DNA from 3 places in the Bradyrhizobium sp. 62B genome. Region 2 is predicted to be linked to each of the others. Evidence: predicted binding sites of a transcription regulator. Region 2 holds the regulator's gene; each other region holds the start of a gene.

Region 1 (7,454 bases), 960 kb from region 2:
ACAGCGCTTCGCGGCGGTCGAGCCCGAGCGAGCGGAAGGCGTCGGCATCCGCCAGCAGGATCAGCGCGCGCTTGGGCAGACCGGTGTCGCGGGCAAAGTCTTCCAGCGAGGTGAAGGGCCGGCGCTTGCGGGCGGCGACGATGCGGTCGGCCCAGTCTTCCTTCCTATCATTCCGGGACGCGTCAGCGTCGAGCTCTGATGCGCAATTGCGCATCTGAGAATCCATTCCTCCAGGCGTATGCGGCCCGATGGATTCCGGGCTCGCGCCACGTGGTGCGCCCCGGAATGACAGCTGAGAGCGCTTCAGCCGCTCCTCATCCTCGTCCAGCCAGTGGAATCCGTCGATCTGACGGAAGCCGAGACGCACCGCGCAATATTTGCCGTTCCCCTCCTCCAGCGTGTTTTGCGCAAAGCTATAGGATACGTCGATGTCACGAATCTCGACGCCGTTCTTGCGGGCATCGCCGACGATCTGCGCCGGGGCGTAAAAGCCCATGGGCTGCGAGTTCAGCAGGCCGCAGCAGAACGCGTCAGGGTGATGGTATTTCAGCCATGACGAGATGTAGACGAGCTGCGCGAAGCTCGCCGCATGACTCTCGGGAAAGCCGTAGGAACCAAAGCCTTTGATCTGGTCGAAGCAGTTTCGCGCGAATTGAGGATCGTACCCTCGACGGATCATATTGCCGATCATTTTCTCTTCGAAATTGCCGATGGTCCCGACGTTGCGGAACGTTGCCATGGCACGCCGCAATCCGTTGGCCTCTTCCGAGGTGAACTCTGCGGCCACGATCGCAATCCGCATGGCCTGCTCCTGGAACAGGGGCACACCGAGTGTTTTGTGCAGGACCTCACGGAGCTCGTTCTTGTTGCCACCCTTCGGATAAGGATACTCGATATCCTCCGGCTTCATTTTCCGACGCCTTAAGTAAGGGTGCACCATGTCGCCCTGGATCGGCCCGGGCCGCACGATCGCGACTTCGATGACGAGGTCGTAAAACGTCCGCGGCTTCAGGCGCGGCAGCATGTTCATCTGGGCGCGACTCTCGACCTGGAACACCCCAAGCGACTCTCCCCGCTGCAGCATTTGATAGACTTCGTCGTCATCTTCTCCCTTGATATCCGCGAGCGCGTAGCGCTCGCCCTTGTGCTGGTCGATCAGATCAAAGCACTTGCGGATGCAGGTCAGCATGCCCAGCGCGAGCACGTCGACCTTCATCATGCTGAGAGCGTCGACGTCGTCCTTGTCCCATTCGATGAAGGTGCGATCGTCCATCGCGGCGTTGCCGATCGGCACATAGGTGTCGAGCCGGTCTTGCGTCAGCACATAGCCGCCGACATGCTGGGAAAGGTGGCGCGGGAATTCGATCAGCTCGGTCGCAAGCTCGACCGCGAGGTTGATCATGGGGTTTTTGGGATCGAGCCCGGCCTGCCGGACCTGCATGTCGTTGAGGCCCTTGCCCCAGCTGCCCCAGACGGTGTCGGCGAGCGCGGCGGTGACGTCCTCGGTCAGGCCCAGTGCCTTGCCGACGTCGCGAATGGCACTGCGCGGGCGATAATGGATGACGGTGGCGATGATCGCGGCGCGGTGACGGCCGTAGCGGCGATAGACATATTGCATCACCTCCTCGCGGCGCGAATGCTCGAAATCGACGTCGATATCGGGCGGCTCCAGCCGCTCCTTGGAGATGAAGCGCTCGAACAGCAGATCGACCTTGGTCGGATCGACCGAGGTAATGCCGAGCACGTAGCACACGGCCGAATTCGCCGCCGATCCCCGCCCCTGACACAGAATGTTCTGGCTGCGCGCGTAGTGCACGATGTCATGCACGGTGAGGAAGTAATGCGCGTATTTCAGCTCGGCGATCAGCGCGAGCTCCTTCTTCAGCGTGGCGCTCAGCTTTGCGTCAATATTATCGATACCGCCGAAATATTTGTCGACGCCTGCCCAGGTCAAATCTTCCAGATGCCCCTGCGCGGTCTTCCCGGGCGGCACCGGCTCGTCAGGATATTGGTATTTGAGCTGGTCGAGCGAGAAGTCGATTGCGTCCGCAAAGCGCATGGTCTCCGCGATCGCCTCGGGGAAATCTCGGAACAGCCGCGCCATCTCGCGCGGCGTCTTCAAGAACCGTTCGGCATTGGCCTCGAGCTTCCGCCCCACAGCTTCGATCGTGGTCTTTTCCCGGATACAGGTCAGCACGTCCTGCAGAGGACGGCGTGCGGGATCGTGATAGAGCACCTCGTTGGTCGCGAGCAGCGGCACCTTTGCCTTCGAGGCGAGATCATCGAGCCGCGCGAGGCGGCGGCGGTCGTCACCGCGATAGACCAGGCTCGCCGCCAGCCACACGCCTTCGGCGCGGCTCGCTTTCAGCTTTGCGAGAACATCCAGCGCCTGCACCGGCTCGAAGCGATGCGGCAGCGTCAGAACCAGGAGCTGTCCTTCCGAAAACTCCAGGAGATCGGCAAAGGCGAGACGGCACTCGCCCTTCTCGATCCGCGTGATGTCGTCGCCACGCTTGCCCCGGGTCAGGAGCTGGCACAGCCGGCCATAGGCGGCGCGGTCGCGCGGGTAGACCAGAATGTCGGGCGTGCCGTCGCTGAAGACGATGCGCGCGCCGATCAGCAGTTTCGGCTTGTGCACCACCTTATCGTTGTCGAGCTCACTCCACGCCCGCACCACGCCGGCTAGCGTGTTGTGGTCGGCGATCCCGATCGCGGGAAGGCCGAGCTCGCTCGCCTGACGCACATAGGCGCGCGGATCCGAGCCGCCGCGCAGGAAAGAGAAGTTCGTGGTGATGCCGATCTCGGCATAGGCGGGGGACGTCATGCGAAGAGACCGTGCACATACCAGCCGGGAGAAGCGGGCTTGCCATCGCCATCGAACACTTCCCCCTCGTAAAGACCGTCGCGAAAGATCCAGAAGCGCAGGCCCTCGGCATCCTCGATGCGGAAATAATCCCGCGTCAGCTGCTTGCCGTCCTGCCGCCACCATTCCATCGCGATGCGTTCCGGCCCCTCCACCCGCACCACGGCATGGAGCGCGCGGCGCCAGGTGAATTGATGCGGCGGACCATCCGGCACGGCCGCGAACGGCACCTTGATCGGCTCCGGCTTGTCGAACAACCTCAGGGGACGCAGCGGCGGCTCGCTCTCGACACGCGCGGGCCATTCGGCCTGCATGGAGGCTGCGAGATGATGCTGCGCCGGCGCGGCCATCACCGCACATTCAGGAATATGGGTATCCTCCGGCAGGTGCACGACGACGCGTTTCCCCCCGATGCGCGCGGCGATGCGGTCGATCAGCGCGGCGAGCTCGTCATTGTCATGAACATGGGCGTCGAGATCGCGCTGCTCCTGCACCACGATCTCGGTGCGGCTCGCCGACAGGCGCACCATGTCGAAGCCGAAACCGGGATCGAGCGGATCGGCAAGCGCATCGAGCCGCTCGCGGAACAGGCGGTCGATCACCGCGCTTCGCGTCACGGGACGTCCGGTCTCGACCATGATGGCGCGCACCACGCCGTCGGTGCGGAAGAAGGCGGCCTCCAGCCGCCGCGCACCTTTGCCCTGTTTCTCCATCGATGCGATCAAGGTCTCGGCGAGCCGCGACAGCGTCATCGCGATCATGGTGTCGGTCGCGATCGGTTCGGCAAAGCGCTTCTCGACGATGTAATCGGGCAGCGGCTTGCGCGGGCTGATCGGCGCATCGCCCTGCCCCAGCGCATGCGCGAGCAGCGTGGAGAACCGGGCGCCGAACCGCGCCGTGATCTCGGAGGCGCTGCGCGATGCGACGTCGCCGATGGTCTTGAGGCCGGCGCGGCGCAAGCCGGTGGTGATGGCCTCGTCCGCACCGAGCGCGGACACCGGAAACCGCTCGATCGCCGCCGCCTCGTTGCCATCGGCAACGATGCTGCCAGATGCCTGCCGCGTCAGCGTACGCGCGCAGATCGACGTGCCGGCGATCGCCGCACCGACGGCAAAGCCCTGGCGGGCGAGCGCCCGGACCAGCGTCTTGAGCAGCGCAGCCTCGCCGCCGAACAGATGCGCGCAGCCGGTGATATCGAGGAACAGCCCGTGCGGCGGATCGAGCGCCACCAGCGGCGTGAAGCGATCGCACCAATCGGCGATGTCGCTGAGCGTCTTCGCATCGGCCACGACATCGGCGTCGAACACACGCAAATCCGGACACATCGCCCGCGCATTCGCCAGCGGCTGACCGATATACAGGCCGAGGCGCTCGGCGGCCTCGTCCAGCGCATGGATCACCAGCGCATTGTTGTCCTTGATGACGACGATGCCGGGTTCATCCTGCGCGCCGCCGCTCCCCTGCAAGAACCGCTGGATCCGGTCGATGGGCAGGCGCGGCAGCCACAGGCTGAGAATACGCCTTCGGCTCACTGAACTGGCACTCATCACAATTCCATTCCATGATCCACCGGCCGCAGGGGCCATGACGATTGCGCAAGAGCTCGGCATCGAAGCGCGGCGTGCCCCAGGCACTCCACACAGCTCCCGGCGGCGAATGCGCCGCGCGCAACATCCACCTGGTCTCTGCGGTCGAGGGCAGCGGCTGCGCCGCCATGCGCAGCAAGAGACCCGTGACGCCGGAGCCTTGCGCGGCCAGTGTCAGCTTGCGGCTCGCCACGAGATCGAACTGCCTGGTCTCGCCCCAGAGCTCGAGCACGACGGCCCCCAGCGCGTCGCAGGCAAGCGCATCGGCCGAGGTGCGCAGCGCGCTCTCGACATCGGCGGCGCGCACCATCACCACGCGGCGCGGGTCGAGGCCGAGCTCTTTGAGCCCGCTCATCGACAGCGCGCCGGCTTCCAGCTCCGAAAAATCCTGCCGCACCCACAACAGCGGCCGCTGCGCGCTCACGCGTCCCGCAAGCCCCATGACGAATCCTGTGGCGGTCGTACCCTGCCGCCCCTCGCAAAACACCTCGTGGATCGCCGCGCGCGCGAGCCCGCCCTTCAGCACGGCATCGACCTCGTTATGGCCGAGCGCGACGCGGTCGTGCTGATGCACGATCTCCGCGGTCTCGATGCGTTCGATCTGGCCGCGCAAGGTCGCAAGCGCGCTTAGACGTGCGCCGCTCATGCTCGCCGCTCCTTCAGAGGTGATTGCCGGTGGCTCCCAAAGAGAACCAATGGCTAGCTCATTTGTTCATGATATGTTCTAATATAAAGCTAACGGCGCGCGGAGAGTCAATCGAATTGGCGCGCTTGCGGATTCATCAGTGGAATCAACGGGATTCAAACATGGACGTACAACGCAAGCTGGAAATCCTGGCCGACGCCGCCAAGTACGACGCGTCCTGTGCCTCCAGCGGTACTGAAAAGCGGGATTCCAGCGACCGCAAGGGCATGGGCTCGACCGCGCCCGGCATGGGCATCTGCCATTCCTACGCACCGGACGGACGCTGCATCTCCCTGCTCAAGGTGCTGCTGACCAACGCCTGCAATTACGATTGCCTCTATTGCGTCAACCGCGCCTCCTCGAACGTGCCGCGCGCCCGCTTCACCATCGAGGAAGTGGTCAAGCTGACGCTCGACTTCTACCGGCGCAATTACATCGAGGGCCTGTTCCTTTCCTCCGGCATCATCCGCAGCCCCGATTACACCATGGAGCAAGTCGTTAGCGTCGCGCGAAAACTGCGCGAGGAGCATCACTTCCGCGGCTATATCCATCTCAAGACCATTCCCGAGGCCGACGACGCGCTGATCGCGGAGGCCGGCAAATATGCCGACCGCCTCTCCATCAATATCGAGATGCCCGAGGAGACCAGCCTGCAGCAATTCGCGCCCGAGAAGGACGTGCGCGCGATCCGCCGCACCATGGGCCGGCTGCGGCTGAAGCTGGACGAAGCCGAGGAGAACCGCGCCGCGAAGACGAAGGCGAGGCCGCAGCGCTTCGCGCCGGCGGGCCAGAGCACGCAGATGATCGTGGGCGCCGACAGCGCCTCCGATCACACCATTCTCCACACCAGCTCCAATCTCTACGGCTCGTACAAGCTGCGGCGCGTCTATTATTCCGCCTTCAGCCCGATCCCCGATGCGAGCCGCGCCTTGCCTCTGGTGCAGCCGCCGCTGCTGCGCGAGCACCGGCTCTACCAGGCCGACTGGCTGATGCGGTTCTACGGCTTCGACGTTGCGGAGATCGTCGACGACAGCGCGATGCTGCCGCTCGACATCGATCCAAAGCTCGCCTGGGCGCTGCGCCACCGCGACCGCTTTCCGCTCGACGTCAATCGCGCCAGCCGCGAGGAGCTGCTGCGTGTGCCCGGCTTCGGCACCAAGGCGGTCGAGCGCATCATCGCGACACGACGCACCACCACGATCCGCTTCGCCGATCTCGCACGGCTGCATGTGCCCAAGCACAAGGCGCTGCCGTTCATCGTCCTCAGCGATCACCGCCCTTCGCCGCACCGTCTCGACGACGCGCGGCTGATCGAACGGTTCAAGCCGAAGGCAACGCAACTGGGATTTGGCTTCTGATGCAGTACATCACCCTCGACACCGAAACCGATTTCGACGGCTGGCGCACAGCCGCCCGCAGCCTCGTGCTTCACCACGTGAGGCCCGCCGATGTCACCTTTGCCGTGCAAGGCGGCGAAGCCGAGCTGTTCGCCCCGCCCGCGCCGTCACCAATCCTCGAGGTGAACGACGGCACCTTCAACGTATCAGGCAAGTTCATCGAGCTCGCGAAAGCAGCGATCCTGCACCGCGATCCCGAGCGCTTTGCCATCCTCTATCGGCTGCTGTTTCGGCTGAAGGACAATCACGATCTCATCGAGGTCGCGACCGACCCTGACGTCGCGCAAGTCACCGCCATGGCGAGAGCGGTCCATCGCGACGAGCACAAGATGCATGCCTTCGTGCGCTTCCGCGAGATCGGCAGGGAACGCGCAGCGCATTACGTCGCCTGGTTCGAGCCGGAGCATCACATCGTCGAGCTCGCAGCGCCGTTCTTCGCCAAACGCTTCGCCGACATGCCCTGGTCGATCCTGACGCCGGACCTCTGCGCGCATTGGGATGGCCATGCGCTCGCGTTCACACCGGGCGTCAGCAAGAGCGAAGCGCCGGGCGAGGACCGGCTGGAGGAAACCTGGCGGCGCTACTACGCCAGCATCTTCAATCCGGCCCGGCTCAAGGTGAAGGCGATGCAGGCCGAGATGCCGAAGAAATACTGGAGGAACCTGCCCGAGGCCTCGATCATTAAGCCCTTGATCGAGGACGCCGAGCGCATGACCGGCGCCATGATCGCCAACGCCGCAACCGATCCGCACAAGCCTCAGAAGCGGCCGGAGGCTCCGATGCCACGCAAGACCGCCGCCGACGATCTCGAAACCCTCCGCGAGGAGGCCGCGCATTGCCGCGCCTGTCCTCTCTACAAGGACGCGACACAGACCGTGTTCGGCGAAGGCCCGAGATCGGCCAACATCATGCTGGTCGGCGAG
Region 2 (7,454 bases):
TGCCGGCTGAAATCCGCATCTACAACCAGCTGTTCGCCAATCCGAGCCCCGACGCTTCGAACTTCGCGGCCGATCTCAATCCGAACTCGCTGGAGATCCTGCCCGACGCGCGGATCGAGGCATCGGTGGCAGAGAGCAATGCGACCGAGCCGATGCAGTTCGAGCGCCAGGGCTATTTCGTCCGCGACAAGGACTCGACGCCCGGAAAGCCGGTATTCTCGCGCACCATCGGCCTGCGCGACACGTTCGCGAAGGAAGTCGCGAAAGGATGAGGATTGAGGCATGAGCAGTGAAGCCGACGCCATCGTTTCCGCCATCATCGCGAAATGGTGCGCCGGCTTCGCCAGCCTCGATGCGGCCGCGCTCTCGTCGCTGTATTCGAAGAACGCGTTCTTCTTCGGCTCCAACCCGAAACTCTATCGGGGCAGGGCCGGCGTCGCCGACTATTTCAACGGCCTGCCGCGCTGGCGGAGGCCAAGTGCCGTGTTCTCCGATGTGAACGCAGCGCAAGCCGGCCCCGATCTGATCAACATGGCCGCGACAATCTCGTTCGACCTCGCCGGCGAGCGGGATGATCTCGTCGTCAAGATGAGCTGGGTCATCATCCGCGAGGACGGCGACTGGAAGATCGTCAATCACCACGCCTCGTCGCAGGCGCCGCTGATCTGACGGCCATCGTACACGGCATCGTCATTCCCGAGGGCCAGAACGAACGTCGTTTCTGTGCGTTGGGTGGGTTCAACAAGGAACTCACCATGCAGAACATCGCAGAGCATATGGAAGTCATCGGCGCCGACGGCGTTCACATCGGCACGGTCGACAAGGTCGAAGGCAACCGCATCAAGCTGACCAAGAAGGACAGCGGTGAGGGCAGCCACAAGGGCCATCATCATTTCATCGACAAGGGCCTCGTTGCCGATGTCGAAGGCAACAAGGTGCGGCTGTCGGCCAAGGCATCGGTGGCCGTGACCATGGAAGAGGAAAAGTAGGGGACGCCCTCTCGCGTTCCTGATTTGTACCGCTATTCGCCCGACCGCACGTTCCGGTAGCCTTGGCGGCAATCGCGTCGCGTAGGGTGCAGGGAAGATGGCGGAGCCGGGCCGGCCAGTACGGTCCCAAGGTATTGTCGGGACGTGGCCGGTCGGCCGCGCTGCGCCCGCCGGCGGCTTCGTTCCGGCGGGCTTTGGCATCTGGCCCGCGATCGTCGAAACAATCCGCGGATGGGCTCGGGCCGAGGCCGGCCCCGGGCGCTTGCTGCCGTGGGTGCCGGTCGCCTTCGGCGGCGGCATCGCGCTCTATTTTTCCGCCGATCATGAGCCGGTGCTGTGGATTGTCGCCGCGACGGCGATCGCGCTGCTGCTCGGCGCGGCCCTGTTGCGGCGGAGCCGGCTGTTCGCGCCGGCGATCATGATCGCAGCGGTCGCGGCGGGCTTTGCCGTGGCGACCTGGAAGACCGCGCGCATTGCCCACACCGTACTCGCAAAACCACTCTATTCGGTGTCGCTGTCGGGCTTCGTCGAGACGCGCGACATCCGCGAGCGCACCGATCGCTTCGTGCTGCGTGTCACCGCGATGGAGGCGCAGCGCAGCGACGTCAAGCTCGACCGCGTCCGCCTCTCCGTGCGCAAGGGCACCGCGCCCGAGGTCGGCAGCTTCGTTCAATTGAAGGCGCGGCTGATGCCGCCGCTCACGCCGGTCCGCCCCGGCAGCTACGACTTTTCACGCGACATGTTCTTCCAGGGCATCGGCGCCTCCGGCTTCGTGATGGGCGCAATTACGGCTGCAATCCCGCCTGATGCGGGCGGCCTGCGGCTGCGCTATGCCGCCTTCATGCAGGGCCTGCGCGATGCGATCGACGCCCGCATCCGCGCAACGCTCGAGGGCGACAACCGCGCGATCGCAACTGCACTGCTCACCGGGCGGCGCGATGCGATTTCCGCCCCTGTCAACGATGCGATGTTCATCTCCGGGCTAGGACACGTTCTCTCGATCTCCGGCTATCACATGGCGGTGGTCGCCGGCGTCGTCTTCTTCGCGGTGCGCGCGCTGCTGGCGTTGATCCCGGGCCTGGCGGCCGGCTTCGCCATCAAGAAATGGTCGGCGGCTGCAGCATTCGTCGCGGCTGCGTTCTATCTGCTGCTCTCGGGCGCCGAGGTCGCAACCCAACGGTCGTTCTTCATGACGGCGGTGGTGCTGATCGCGGTGATGGTCGATCGCCGCGCCATCACCTTCCGCACGCTGGCGGTGGCGGCGCTGATCGTGCTTGCGGTCGCGCCGGAGGCGCTGGTGCATCCGAGCTTCCAGATGTCGTTTGCGGCAACGCTCGGGCTGGTGGCGCTGGTGCAGATCGGCATGCCGAACCTGCTGGCCTCGCCCGATCATTCGGCCACCGCGCGCGTCGCGCTGTGGGGCGGCCGCGAGATCGCGATGCTGTTCCTGGCCTCGCTGATCGCGGGGCTTGCGACCACGCCCTATGCCGCCTTCCACTTCCATCGTGTCACGCCCTATGGCGTGCTCGCCAATCTCGGTGCGATGCCGGTGGTCTCGGCACTGGTGATGCCGGCGGGGCTGTTGGGATTGCTGGCCGCGCCTTTCGGGCTCGATGGCGTCTTCTGGTGGCTGATGGGCCTCGGCATCGACTGGATGGTCGCGGTCTCGCGCTGGGTCGCGGCCTTGCCGGGCGCGGTCGGCCGCATCCCGGCGTTTGGGATCGCGCCGCTGATCGCCGCGAGCCTCGGCATCATCGTGATGGGCCTGTTGCGCACGCCCTTGCGCTGGTGCGGTGCCGTGGTGCTGCTGACGTCCATCGCGTGGGGCCTGTCGGTGCGGCAGCCCGATATCCTGATCGCCGGGGACGGCGCCAGCGTCGCGGTGCGGGGCGGGGACGGGCGCCTGCACCTGATCAGGACGGGCAAGGACAATTTCATGCTGAAGGAGTGGCTGGCGGCCGACGCCGATCCGCGCGATGCCGGCAGCAGCGCGCTGGCCGAGGGGGTGTCGTGCGACGAGGCCGGCTGCGCCACGCCGCTTGCCGACGGGCGCCTGGTTGCGTTGGCCTCGCGCATCGATGCGCTCGCGGACGATTGCAGCCGTGCCGCACTGGTCGTGACGTCACGGCCCGCACCGCCCGATTGCGCGGCGATGATGGTGGATCGGCAGCGGCTCGTTCGCCAGGGCGCGCTGGCGTTGACACGGCGTGGCGACGGATTTGCAGTTCAGGCGGTGAGGGCGAGGGGCACGAGCCGTCCCTGGTCGCCGGCGGCCGCCGGCGAGGGAGATTTCGAAGGAGCCCTCATGCCGAGGGCGGCGGCTCCGCGCGCCAAGGATGCGACCCCGTCGGAGGCCGATCTTCAGGCGGAGGACTGAGCCTCTGTCAGCCCAGCGGCAGCGGTGTGACGGGCGAACGGCTATCGGCGATGATCTCAGGCTTGTGCTCGCGCTCGCCGACCGGTTGGGTCACGGGCAATTGCAGCACGGTTGCGCGCTGGCCTTCGACGAGCTGAGTCACCAGCACGTATTTGCCATCAGGGAATTCGATCGCGTCGTGATGGCGATCGGGAATGTGCGGATCGATCTTGCCGAACTTGCCGACGCGGGAGTTGACGGTGCGCGTCCAGATCCAGCGGTTGTCGTAACGGACGTTGTCTGCGAAGGCGAGCTCCGTTCCCGGCAGCAGGCAGACCGCAACGGAGAGGTCGGCTTCGGATGCGAAGCCGCGCGTCGAGGTGCCGCGGAAGGTTGTCGTGACGATCGTCTCGCCGACTTCTGCGGGGCGCGTCGCGACGGCATGCAGGCTATAGTCACACATCGGGTGCTCCTCATGTGAAGATAGCGACCCGCGCCTCTCTTGGAGGCACAGGCCTCTGTCAGAGTTTAAACACCAACGCTGTGCTTGGTTGTAGGCAAATCTGCGGCTGGGATCCGCACCCCGCGATCACTTTAACTTTCCCGAATTCGCCAGGAACAAAGCTGGCTGAGGTGCATTACGCCGGCGCCTGTCAGCGACTGCAAAAGCGACACTTCGCATTGCCGGCGCGATCGCGGCGCTGCGCAATTGGGTGTTGCGGACATGGCAATCCGATGGCGCAGCAACGGCCCCGTGCCCCGATGCCGCGACCGCTGCACCCAAACGATCTGGTCTTCCGAACCCGAAACGCCCAGACGCGATGTCGCTGCGGTCCGCCGAAGATGGCCGTGGAGGAGGGGCCAGATAATCTGTGCAGAACCAGAATGATCATCCAGCCGGAGCGGACATTCATCCGCTCCAATCTCAGATCGGCGACGCCGACCGAAGGCGCACGCAGGCGCCAAAACTACTTTCGGACTGAGTTCTTCCGGACTCAGTACTTCCGGTAAAGCCCAATCAGCTTGCCCTGAATCTTCACCCGGTTCGGCGGCAGGATACGCACCTCATAGGCGGCATTGGCAGGCTCGAGCGCGATCGACGCGCCGCGGCGGCGGAAGCGCTTGAGCGTAGCCTCCTCGTCGTCGATCAGCGCCACCACGATGTCGCCGGTGTCGGCGCTCTCGTTGCGCTGGATCAGCGCCATGTCGCCGTCGAGGATACCGGCCTCGACCATGGAATCACCGCGCACCTCGAGAGCGTAATGCTCGCCCGAGCCGAGCATGTCGGGCGGCACGCTGATGGTGTGACTGCGGGTCTGCAATGCCTCGATTGGCGTGCCGGCCGCGATCCGGCCCATCACGGGCACCGCAACGGGCCGCTCGCCCTCGTCCACGGGCGGGCTGGAGCTCGCGCGGATCTTGCCGAGATTGCCCTCGATGACGCTCGGCGTGAAGCCGCGCCGGGCGCCGGCGGCAGCCTGGAGCTCCGGCAGCTTGATCACTTCGATGGCGCGGGCGCGGTTGGGCAGCCGGCGGATGAAGCCGCGCTCCTCGAGCGCGGTGATCAGGCGGTGGATGCCCGACTTCGAGCGCAGGTCGAGCGCATCCTTCATCTCGTCGAAGGAGGGCGGCACGCCGCTTTCCTTCAAACGCTCGCTGATGAACCGCAGAAGCTCGTATTGTTTGCGCGTTAACATCTCGACCAAAGTCCCCCGGTTGATGTCGTTCGATTCCGAGACGATGAGTTCAGCGATAAGCCGCTACATCCTCGAAACAAATCATGAACGGACACTATATGTTCGATACATGTTCCGCAACTGCTTAATTTACCGTGAACGAAGCGCGGTTCGCGGAATGCGTGTGGCCGTGCACTCAGACGGGGAGCCGCAGCACCTCGCAGGGGCTTCCGGCCTCGGCCTTCGGCGCGAAGGGTGGGCGCACGAGAAGTACCTGTGCCGCAGCAAGATTCGCAAGCAGAGAGGAATCCTGATGGCTGACGGGAAGCGCGACCAGCGTGCCGTCGTCGCGCAGCTCGAGGCGCGCGCGCAAGTAATCCTCGCGCTGGTCGTTGGCACCGAGATCGCAGGCGAGCACGGCACGTTCGCGACGATGATGAATCACCGAGCGGCCTGACAAGGCGCGAATCAGCGGCACCATGAACAGGAAGGCGCACACATAGGACGACACGGGATTGCCGGGCAGGCCGATCACGCGCATGGCGCCGAGCCGCCCGTGCATCATTGGCTTGCCCGGCCGCATGGCGATCTTCCAGAACGCCATCGCGATGCCTTCGCCCCTGAGTGCCTGCTGGACCAGGTCGTGGTCGCCGACCGACGCGCCGCCGGTCGTGATTAGGATATCGGCACCGCTCTCGCGAGCGCGGCGGATGCCTGATGTGGTGGCCTCCAGCGTGTCGGCGGCGACGCCGAGGTCGACGGTGTCGGCGCCCTCGCTGCGGGCGAGCGCGTGCAGGGCATAGCCGTTGGAATAGACGATCTGGCCGTGCCCGGGCGCTGAGCCCGGCATCACCAGTTCGTCACCGGTGGCGAGGATCGCGACCTTGGGACGGCGGCAGACGGCGAGCTGCGGGTAATTCATTCCGGCAGCGAGCGCGAGATCGCGCTCGGTCAGACGCGTGCCCTTGCGGAGGAGGACGTCACCCTCACGGAAGTCGACGCCGGCCGGGCGGATGTGCCGTCCGGTGATCGCGGCTTCCTTGATCGTGACGCTGTTGCCGTCCGCGACGGTGTCCTCCTGGATCACGACCGCGTCCGCACCGTCGGGAACGACGCCGCCGGTGAAGATCCGCACGGCTTCGCCGGCGCCGACCGCTCTCGCGAAAGGACGGCCGGCGGCGACCTCGCCAATCACCGTCAGCCGGGAATCGATCGCTGCTGCGTCGGCCGCGCGCACCGCATAGCCGTCCATCGCCGACATGGCTTGCGGCGGCTGCGTGCGCCGCGCCGCGACATCATGTGCCAGCACGCGGTGATAGGCCTCGTCGAGTGCAACCATCTGTTCAGGCAGCGGCTCTGCACCTGCCAGCACCGCGGCAAGGGCGTCGGAAACCGGCATCAGGGCCACGGGCAAAACTCCTGCTCGCACATCGTTCAATGGGGCGGCGAGAGTTCTAGCCGACCGCAGGCGCGAGGCAAAGCAGCGCGCGGGATGATCTATCCTGCGTGATCTCCGTGGTGGAGGAGTGCAAGTTCGTCAGGGCATGATCTGGAAGCCGAGACAGCGCGCCGTGAAGGACGAGAATCACGAGCGCCAACACCGATACGGTCACCGTGCCGCCGGATCGTCCGGACTGATCTCAAATGCGACGTCGGGCGCTTTGGGCCCTTGATCCTTGTCGGGGAGCGGATCGGCCTGCGATTTCAGGTCGGCGGCCTTGCTGATCAGCTTGGCGGAAAGGTCAGAATCCGAGGTGTTTCTTGCGAATTCAAGCAGGAGAGAGGCTTGCTTAGTGAGATAGGTTTTGCCCAGCACGTCGATCAGTCCGATGTAGAAGTCCCAACGGACTCAAGAGTCCGAAGGGCGGTATTCCGTTCCCGGAACTCTGTATAAAAATGCACAAAGTGATCAGGTTCCAAAATTTCAGCAGATTTAGTTCCGGAAGATGTCGCTGCCGGGAGGCCGGGTGGCACCCGCGGCTGGCGTCAGATGCCCAATGCTTTCAAGGCCTTCCCGACGTCGCGCGGCGAGGTCACATGCACGGCCGTCAGGCCGCGGGCCCGCGCGCCTTCGATGTTCTCAGCGAGGTCGTCGAAGAACACGATGCGCTCGGCGGGCACGCCGATCGCGGCGACGACATGGTCGAAAGCCTCCGCATCCGGTTTGCGCAGGCCGATGCTCGATGACAGGTACAGCTCGCGGAAATGACCGAGCAGCTCGGCATATTCCTTCGAGAAATAATCGACATGCGGCCGGTTGGTGTTGGAGAAGGCGTAGAGCGGCATCTCTTTCGCCGCCCGCGGCAACAACTCGGCGATATCAGGCATCTCGCCGGCGAAGATCGCGTTCCAGCCCTCCAGGAACTGGGCATCCGAAATGCCGATCCCCAGCGAAGCGCGTAGCGAGGCGAAATAATCCTCGTCGCTGATCTT
Region 3 (7,454 bases), 420 kb from region 2:
ACGTCGTATCAGGAGACATCGTCTCGGGAAATGTCGCATCGGAAGACGCCGCATCAGCAGACGTCGGTGGCACCTGCGGCACCGACGGCCTGGCTTTGCGCGTGCGCGGGTGCCGATCATACCAGAACACTTTTGCGATCTCGGCGAGAAACCAGCACCCATCCATCTCGCTCTCCCTCGCCTCACTCCTTACGGAGCAGACGCCGAGAGAACTGTGCGAGACCTCAGGCTGTCCCGTTCTGATACGCGCGGCCGCATCGCTGCCAACAGGCGCAGCTTGTTCTGCATCCGACTCCATTTCGTTCTCGAAGAACGAATCGGAGTCGGAAAACTCAGCGCGAAGCGTTTCCTAACAATCGATGAAGGCGCGCGAAGCGACGTCTTCGGAGGCAGGACTCGTCGTCGGCACAATCTTCGGCGACAAGAATTTCGAGGCGACCGCAAACACGATGACGATCTCGCGGCACGGCTCGCATCGAAAGCTGTTGGCGGAAACCGCCGTCATCGGCTTGGCGCATCGCGGGCATGTCATGCGGGCCGAACGCTGACGGCGCAGGTTCGTTCCTGCGCCTCGGTTCCCGCATGTGCGAGAGTGTCCATCGGCGCAGATCAAGCCGCCCGCTTCGCTTTGCCCTTCTCCGAGAAGCATTCCAGGATCTGAATGCGGAGCTCTTCGGCCGCCGGACCTTCGAGCCTCCTGAGTTCGTTCCAGAGCCTGATCACTTCGCGCTGTTTTTCGACGGTCATGAGTCACCTCCCATCTGTCTACCTAAGGCGGCTCACTAGAACAAAATGAGAACAAAAAGTCCAGTCCCTCGCGCGATACCCCTGGCATGATGTCCCCTGGCATGTCGCGTTGAACCTTTTCGGTGCAGCGCGGACCCATGGGAGCTGGGGATTTCAGCGCCCAGTCATATGGCAGCGTCGCCGTGGACGAACATATTCCGTCACCGCGGCGCCGTTGCTTTTTGGATTTTCAATTTTAAGTTAGAGCTACGGCTGGCGGCCAGGCGCTGAAATCCCAACGCCGTCAGCCAAAAGAGCCCCGCGCGAAAGCGCGGGGTTTTCTTTTGACCAGGGCCTTCTTCTGACGTTGTGGCCGACGGCCGCCCACCGCAGCAACGGGAACGAATTTTCCGTCCTTCGCATTGACGGCCGAACCAAGCGGTGCCGCCCGCCGCGCGAGACAGCGCAGCTGCGGAAGACCCCGCACCGCGCCCGTCACTCTCGAGGCGCCGATGACCTGCGAGTTCTGCGAGGCCGAGATCCCGATCGGGCTTTCAGTCTGCCCGGCTTGCGGGAAACCGCAGAGCGCGCCCGGACAGGCCGACCGGCGCGCGCTGTGGCTTGTCCTGATCGTCATGGTGATGTTCGGCATCGCCGTCGCCGAGCACCATTTGTTCGTCAACAATTGATCGCTACGCCGTCTCGCGGACGAGCCGGCCGCAGCGACCTCGCCGGCGCCTCAGACGGCGTCCTTGGCGACCTTCAGCGGCGAGGCCTTGACCGACTTGCTCGCGGGCTTGGCCGCAAACTGCATCGGCTCCTTGGTGAAGGGATTGACGCCCATGCGGGCTTCGGTCGCCGGCTTGTTCACCACCGACATCTTCACGAAGCCGGGAATGACGAACTCACCGGACTCGTTGAGCTCCTTGTAGCCAACCGTCGCCATGTATTCGATCACCGACTTCACGTCGTTCTTCGAAAGCTGCGTGCCCTCGGCAATTGCATCAATCAATTGGGTCTTCGTCATCTTCGCCATGTCTGAATTCCTTTTGTGCGCGCGAGCAACTTTCGCTGTGGACGCGGCCTGAAGCGCGGGGGGGCGCGCTGCTGATTTCATGCCAGAGGTCATGAAGTGACGGGGCTTAGAACCCATCGAGGCCGAAAACGCAAGCAGGGGTTCTCCGGGGTTCCCGACTTCCTGTGCAAGATGTCGCAGGACCCGCCGCTTTCCCTTTTGAACCATTTTGCGGCTGGCGCGTCATATCATTGAAGTCCCTAAGCTTCACCCCACCAGAGAGCCCCGCTTCCCCCAGGCGGGGTTTTCGCTTTTGGGGAGGCATGGCAGATCGCCCCGGCTGCTATAAGAGCCTCGAGGGTTTCTCGTGGGGTGCTCATGAAGGTCGCTATCGTCATCGCAGGCTTGATCGTCGTTGCTGTCGCAGCTCTCGTCGCGATCCAGCCGAGCTTCCTGAAGCCCGCGTCCCTTGCCCTCGTGAAGAAGTCCGACATCTTCGGCTTCTCGCCCGGGATGACGTTCGAGGAGACCAGCAAGCTCGTCAATCAACGCCACTATCTCTGCCGCCCGGGCCGCAACGCCTCCACCCTCGAATGCGACATCAACGGCGCCAAGGTCACGGTTGAAAGCGACGAGGCGGACGCCAGGCGCCCGATCTGGCGCGTCAATGCGACGTTGAACAATCCGGGGGAGCAGGACGCCGCGGTCAAATCGATCTCCGACCAGTTCAACGCGCAGGCCATCAAGGACCGTGAGGGATGGACATGGATCGTCGGCCGCGGGCTCAAGCTGAGCTATGACGGCCTCGCCTTGAACCTCGTCGACGAGGCCGCGGAGGCCCGGCTCCGCAAGGCGGAAGCAAAGCGCTAGGGCGTGACGTCACCTCGTCGTGAAACTTGTGGCCCGGCACGCCTTGTTGACACTTCAGTAACCCAACGCCGCCAAGCTCCATTCAGTCTCGTTGCGTTGGAGTATCCTCACAGTGCTGGATTTTGAAGAGCTGCGTGAACTCGCAGCCGATGTTCGTGTTTTTGTCGAGCTCGCCGAGGACAAGGCCGAAGCGCTCAAAGCGGTCATCGCGGCCTATGACGTGGTGCTGGCGATCTTCCCCACCCACGAGGGCATGGGCCTCCATGTCATCAAGGGCAGCGAGATCCTGGACAGGATTGCAAAATCAGGCAGCCATGCGATCTACAGCCACACGGCGGTCGCGGTCCCCGACCTGCAACATGCGCAAGCGCTCAAGCTGCTGACGGCTCCGGTCGAACAGCGGATCGCGGCCTGAGCATCATCCCGACCCGGAGGGCCGCGTTAGCGCGAAGCGGTTTTCCGGGAAGGTCATGCGCAACAACAACCCAGGGCGCGATGATCTCATCGCGCTTTGGTTGCCGGCAGCCGGCCCGGCTGCCGTCGCCGGAGTCGCCGAGGTCCTGTCAGCGCAGCCGGTTCAAGACCTGGAGCGGGATCCATGATCCCAGCACCATGATGATCGCAACGGCCGCGACGACGACATATTTCAGCGGATTCTGCGACGAGGCGAGCGAACCTTCGAGGTGAAGGTACGGGAGCACGAGGTCCATCGCCATTCCGACGAGGGCTATCGCGACCAGGGCGCCAAAAGCGCAGACAAGGACGTTGACGATCCATCCGATCGCCCCGCGCCCGTTCGACCACGCCTCGTAAATCGCGACCGCCAGCATCACCACAACGAAGACCAGCATGAAGCTCATCGAGCCGCCGACGCTCGACGTCGGGCCGAAGACCTCCAGCAGCAGCATGGCCACCACGGCAAGCAATGTGATCGTCTTCACCGCGCTCCCCTCATCCGTGCTCCAGCAGCAACACCGCGGAGCCGACCACGATACAACCAAGGCCGAAGAGCGCCGTCGCGATTTCGACAGCATTTTCCAGGCCGAAGAACCTGACGGCGGCGCTCCATGCGGCCGACGGGAAAATATCCACGATCGCGCTGAGCAAGGCTTGAAACATAGCCATTGGTCGCGCCGGCGGCGCTGGGGTTCGGCGACGACGGTGGATTAAGTTTCGCCACCGCCGCCTCCCGTTAGACCAGGGCGATCGCACTTGAACATTCAGCAGAGGTCGTGAGCAGCGCCTCTCCCACACCGCCAATCAGCGTGGCGGCACCAAGGGCACGCTCGGCCGCCCGGCGACGGCAGGCTTTCTCGTGAGGCTCCGCCTGATCCAGAAAAACAGTTCGACCGCGATATCGAAGATGGCCGTGGCATAGAAATCCATCACGACCTCTTCAGCGCGATCGCGCCGCCGCAGCCGCCGACCGCCAGGAGAACGAAGATCGGAGCGCTCAGATACCCGCCGCGCACAGCCTGCAGGCTGGCGAGAACAAGCAAGGCGATGATCGCGTATCGCATGACACACTCCTTTCGTCGGAGCGTGCCGATATCGGCGCGCCTGCGCCGTGACGGGCATCACGGTTGTCTGCAACGCGTTGAAGCCCGCAACCTTCGAAGTCACAGCCCCTACGGAATGTCGCCGGTCTTCCGGCTGCTCCCAATCGAGACCGGCTTGTTCAGGAAATACTCGCGGTTGCCGGTCGCGGCTTCCGCATATTGGTCGATCGCCACGATGATGGCCTGGACATGGGCATAGCACCACCCTTCCCGCGTCGCCCTGCGGCGCACGTCCTCGAGCGCGATCAGGAACGGCGACAGCTCTCTCTCGTCGTCGAACCATCGTCTGCTCACCACGTCCTCCCGCCGAGCACCCTGCCCTTGGCCGAGCGCGGCTCTGCCGCCTTCAGCGCGTCACGCTCGGCGCAAAGCGTCTCGACCTTCGCCTCCATTCGCGACAGCAGCGCTTCAGCCGAGGCCGTGCCGATGCCGGCTCGCTGAAGCTGAAGTATCTCCTTCCTCTGCCTGCCCAGCTGGATACGCATCCGTTCGATCTCCCGCCTGAGATAGTCCAGGTCCGGCATTGTTCCGCCTCACGAATTTTGACTTTGGCTGATGAGAACAAAAACGGAACGAGAAGTCCAGTCCGACGTTGTACGGAGACGGAAAAGGAGACGAGCGATGGCCGAAAATACCCAGAAGGACCCGAAGGACTGGGTTTCCGGGGATGATCCGATGACCGGCGCCCAGGAATCCTACCTGAAGACCCTCGCCGAGCAGGCGCACGAGAGCCCGCCCAAGGACGAGCTGACCAAGGCCGAGGCCTCGGAGCTGATCGACGAGATGCGGCAAAAGGCCGGGCTCGACGAGTGACGCCTCCAATTGCGAAAGCCGGGCCTCGTGTGTATGCAAACGAAATTGGGAATCGAAAATGCCTTATTTCGTTTGCGCCCGCGACGGAGCGGGCCAGATCATTTTGAAGCGCGACACCCGGGAAGCGGCCGAGAAGAAAGCCGCCGAGCTCCGCGACATGGGCTATTTCGAAGTGGAGATCGTCGCCAAAGGTGTCGAGAAGGCGGCCTGAAGGAACCGGCGCGCCGGCGGCCGAGTTGGTCGGGCATGACCAAGGAATCACTCCAGCATCAAGCCGATCGCGCCGAAGCTCTCGCCGCGCAAACTGCGGATGGCGAAATCAGGGAAGCACTGTTGAAGGCTGCGGCGGAATACCGGGCGCAGCTCGAGCGTGGTGACGAAGCCGAGTCGAAGTGATGCGTTCGGGTCTCGGCACCGCGCCCCTTTAGGAACAACTCCGACAAACCGGAATTCATTCAACAACCGGTGCCGGCATTCTCCCCCTGCATGCCGACACCGACAGCCCCGTGGCGCCGCCGCCGCGGGGCCTTCCTTTAGCAGGTCATCATGAGCGACCGCACAGGCAACGAACCTGCACCCCTGGTGCTCTTCGGCATCGCCATTCTCCCGGTCATCGCGGTGCTGGCGTGGTTCGCGTTCTGATTATCATCGGCGATGTTTTGAAGCGCAGGGCGCGCATGGCTCTAAGCTCGTAGGATGAGAAGCCCTGTTGCGAGACCAAACATGATGGTTTCGCAAGTGCTCTCCCCATTCTACGAGCTGGAAAAATTGCAGCGTCCTTCTGTAGTCAACGTCTGCAGGCGGCGTAGTGATCGACTTCATCGGCGAGAGCGAGAGCGATCGAAGGCCTGCGCCGCTGGACTGCACCGCCCGAATGACCCAAGATAGTTTTGGTGTCAGTGCAGCAGATCGGCCGGCGCGAGTTACGTGCGCCGCAATAAAATTCAGAAAGCGGCAGGGAGCAACGATGCAGCGAAGAAGAAACGTGGCGCTTGATGGTGCAATGGCTGGCCTGGGTCTGGTGGCGGCCATCATGGTCATTGCGATCTCGCCTGCACGCGCCGACGATTCCGCCAACATACCGCCCGCGCTCAAATGCGCTGACCTGACCGGCTGGAAGATGCCGGGATCGACGGCAACAGTCACCAAGGCCGAGCTGGTGCCGGAGGCGCCGCCGGGGACCGTGCAGCCGTCGCCGCCGGCGCCGGCCACCGTATCGGTGGCGCTGCCGCCGAACTGCCGCGCGGATGGCGTGATCGATCAGCGCGTCGGTGTCGAGGGCAAGTCCTACGCGATCGGCTTTGCCGTTGCCCTGCCCGATCGCTGGAATGGACGGTTTTTGTTTCAGGGCGGCGGCGGTTTGAACGGCTCGATCCGGCCGCCGCTGGGTTACCAGGCGGCCGGCGAGGTGCCGGCGTTGGCGCGCGGCTTTGCCGTGGTCTCGACCGATAGCGGTCATCAAGGCGCGGTGTTCGATGCCTCGTTCCTGAAGGACCAGGAAGCCGCGCTCAACTTCGCCAATGCATCCGTCGGCAAGGTGACGATGGCCGCCAAGGCAATCGTCGCGCACTACTATGGCCAGCCCGCAAAACGGTCCTATTTCACGGGGTGCTCGACCGGGGGCCGTGAAGGCATGCTGGCGTCGGCGCGCTATCCCGAACAATTCGACGGCATCGTCGCCGGCGCGCCTGCGATGCGCACCGGCAACTCGAACATCGGTCTCGCCTGGGCCAACGCTGCCTTCAGCCAGATCGCGCCGAAAGATGCATCCGGAAAGCCGGAGCCCGCCAGGACTTTTTCCGCGGCCGAGCGCAAGCTGGTCACGAACGCGATCCTAGATGCCTGCGACGCCAAGGACGGCGTCAAGGATGGCCTGATCTTCGACGGCAAGGCCTGTCAATTCGATCCCGCGGTCCTCACCTGCAAGGGCGACAAGACCGATTCCTGCTTGGCGCCGCCGCAGGTTGATGCCCTGAACAAGGCTTTTGCCGGCCCAAAGAATTCACGCGGCACGCAGGTCTATCCGTCATTCCCGTGGGACAGCGGCGTGGCAGCCGAAGGCGTTGCCATTCCCGGCATCCTGACAACAGGCGCGCGCAGTCCGGTCGGACCGCCGGTTTGGGACAGCATCGACGTCGATCAACTCGAAGACCACATCAACGCGAGCGGGTTGGATCGCCTCACCAACACCGCCTACTGGACCAACCTTTCGAGCTACTTCGGCCATGGCGGCAAGATGCTGTTTTACCACGGCGTGAGCGATCCCTGGTTCTCGGCGCTCGACACCGTGAATTACTACGAGCGCATGGCGGCGGATTCCGGCGGCATGGAATTGGTGCGGGAGAAATCGAGCCGGGCCTTCCTGGTGCCCGGCATGGGTCACTGCTCGAGCGGCGCAGCGCTCGATCGTTTCGATCTCCTCAGCGCCGTCGTGAACTGGGTGGAAGACGGCAAGGCGCCCGATACGGTGA

The links. The regulator LexA, encoded in region 2, represses DNA repair genes until DNA is damaged. The targets are predictions, from matches to a motif close to TGTTCNNNNTGTGTTCNG.
Region 1: a site for LexA is predicted at 5,159-5,176, ahead of ML401_RS11425 (putative DNA modification/repair radical SAM protein). Genes of this name have one in related genera too.
Region 3: a site for LexA is predicted at 4,728-4,745, ahead of ML401_RS17915 (DUF3072 domain-containing protein). Genes of this name have one in related genera too.

What each region holds. Positions count from the first base shown of each region.
Region 1 covers NZ_CP092841.2:2,427,343-2,434,796, reverse strand. The annotation lists gene ML401_RS11440 (error-prone DNA polymerase) at 1-2,824, opposite strand, end outside; gene ML401_RS11435 (DNA polymerase Y family protein) at 2,821-4,410, opposite strand; gene ML401_RS11430 (ImuA family protein) at 4,301-5,095, opposite strand; gene ML401_RS11425 (putative DNA modification/repair radical SAM protein) at 5,257-6,492, shown strand; gene ML401_RS11420 (UdgX family uracil-DNA binding protein) at 6,492-7,454, shown strand, end outside.
Region 2 covers NZ_CP092841.2:3,391,256-3,398,709, forward strand. The annotation lists gene ML401_RS15845 (glutamine--tRNA ligase/YqeY domain fusion protein) at 1-272, shown strand, start outside; gene ML401_RS15850 (nuclear transport factor 2 family protein) at 283-669, shown strand; gene ML401_RS15855 (DUF2171 domain-containing protein) at 756-989, shown strand; gene ML401_RS15860 (ComEC/Rec2 family competence protein) at 1,087-3,366, shown strand; gene ML401_RS15865 (hypothetical protein) at 3,374-3,808, opposite strand; gene lexA (transcriptional repressor LexA) at 4,341-5,042, opposite strand; gene glp (gephyrin-like molybdotransferase Glp) at 5,218-6,429, opposite strand; gene ML401_RS15880 (hypothetical protein) at 6,631-6,837, opposite strand; gene ML401_RS15885 (HAD-IA family hydrolase) at 7,008-7,454, opposite strand, start outside.
Region 3 covers NZ_CP092841.2:3,806,956-3,814,409, forward strand. The annotation lists gene ML401_RS17850 (hypothetical protein) at 1-166, opposite strand, end outside; gene ML401_RS17855 (hypothetical protein) at 360-548, shown strand; gene ML401_RS17860 (hypothetical protein) at 610-747, opposite strand; gene ML401_RS17865 (hypothetical protein) at 1,239-1,415, shown strand; gene ML401_RS17870 (HU family DNA-binding protein) at 1,466-1,762, opposite strand; gene ML401_RS17875 (hypothetical protein) at 2,120-2,611, shown strand; gene ML401_RS17880 (hypothetical protein) at 2,724-3,026, shown strand; gene ML401_RS17885 (hypothetical protein) at 3,175-3,552, opposite strand; gene ML401_RS17890 (hypothetical protein) at 3,563-3,730, opposite strand; gene ML401_RS17895 (hypothetical protein) at 3,872-3,997, opposite strand; gene ML401_RS17900 (hypothetical protein) at 3,997-4,131, opposite strand; gene ML401_RS17905 (hypothetical protein) at 4,240-4,464, opposite strand; gene ML401_RS17910 (hypothetical protein) at 4,461-4,655, opposite strand; gene ML401_RS17915 (DUF3072 domain-containing protein) at 4,792-4,983, shown strand; gene ML401_RS17920 (hypothetical protein) at 5,042-5,194, shown strand; gene ML401_RS17925 (hypothetical protein) at 5,230-5,379, shown strand; partial or broken gene ML401_RS17930 (tannase/feruloyl esterase family alpha/beta hydrolase) at 6,104-6,985, shown strand; gene ML401_RS17935 (tannase/feruloyl esterase family alpha/beta hydrolase) at 7,220-7,454, shown strand, end outside.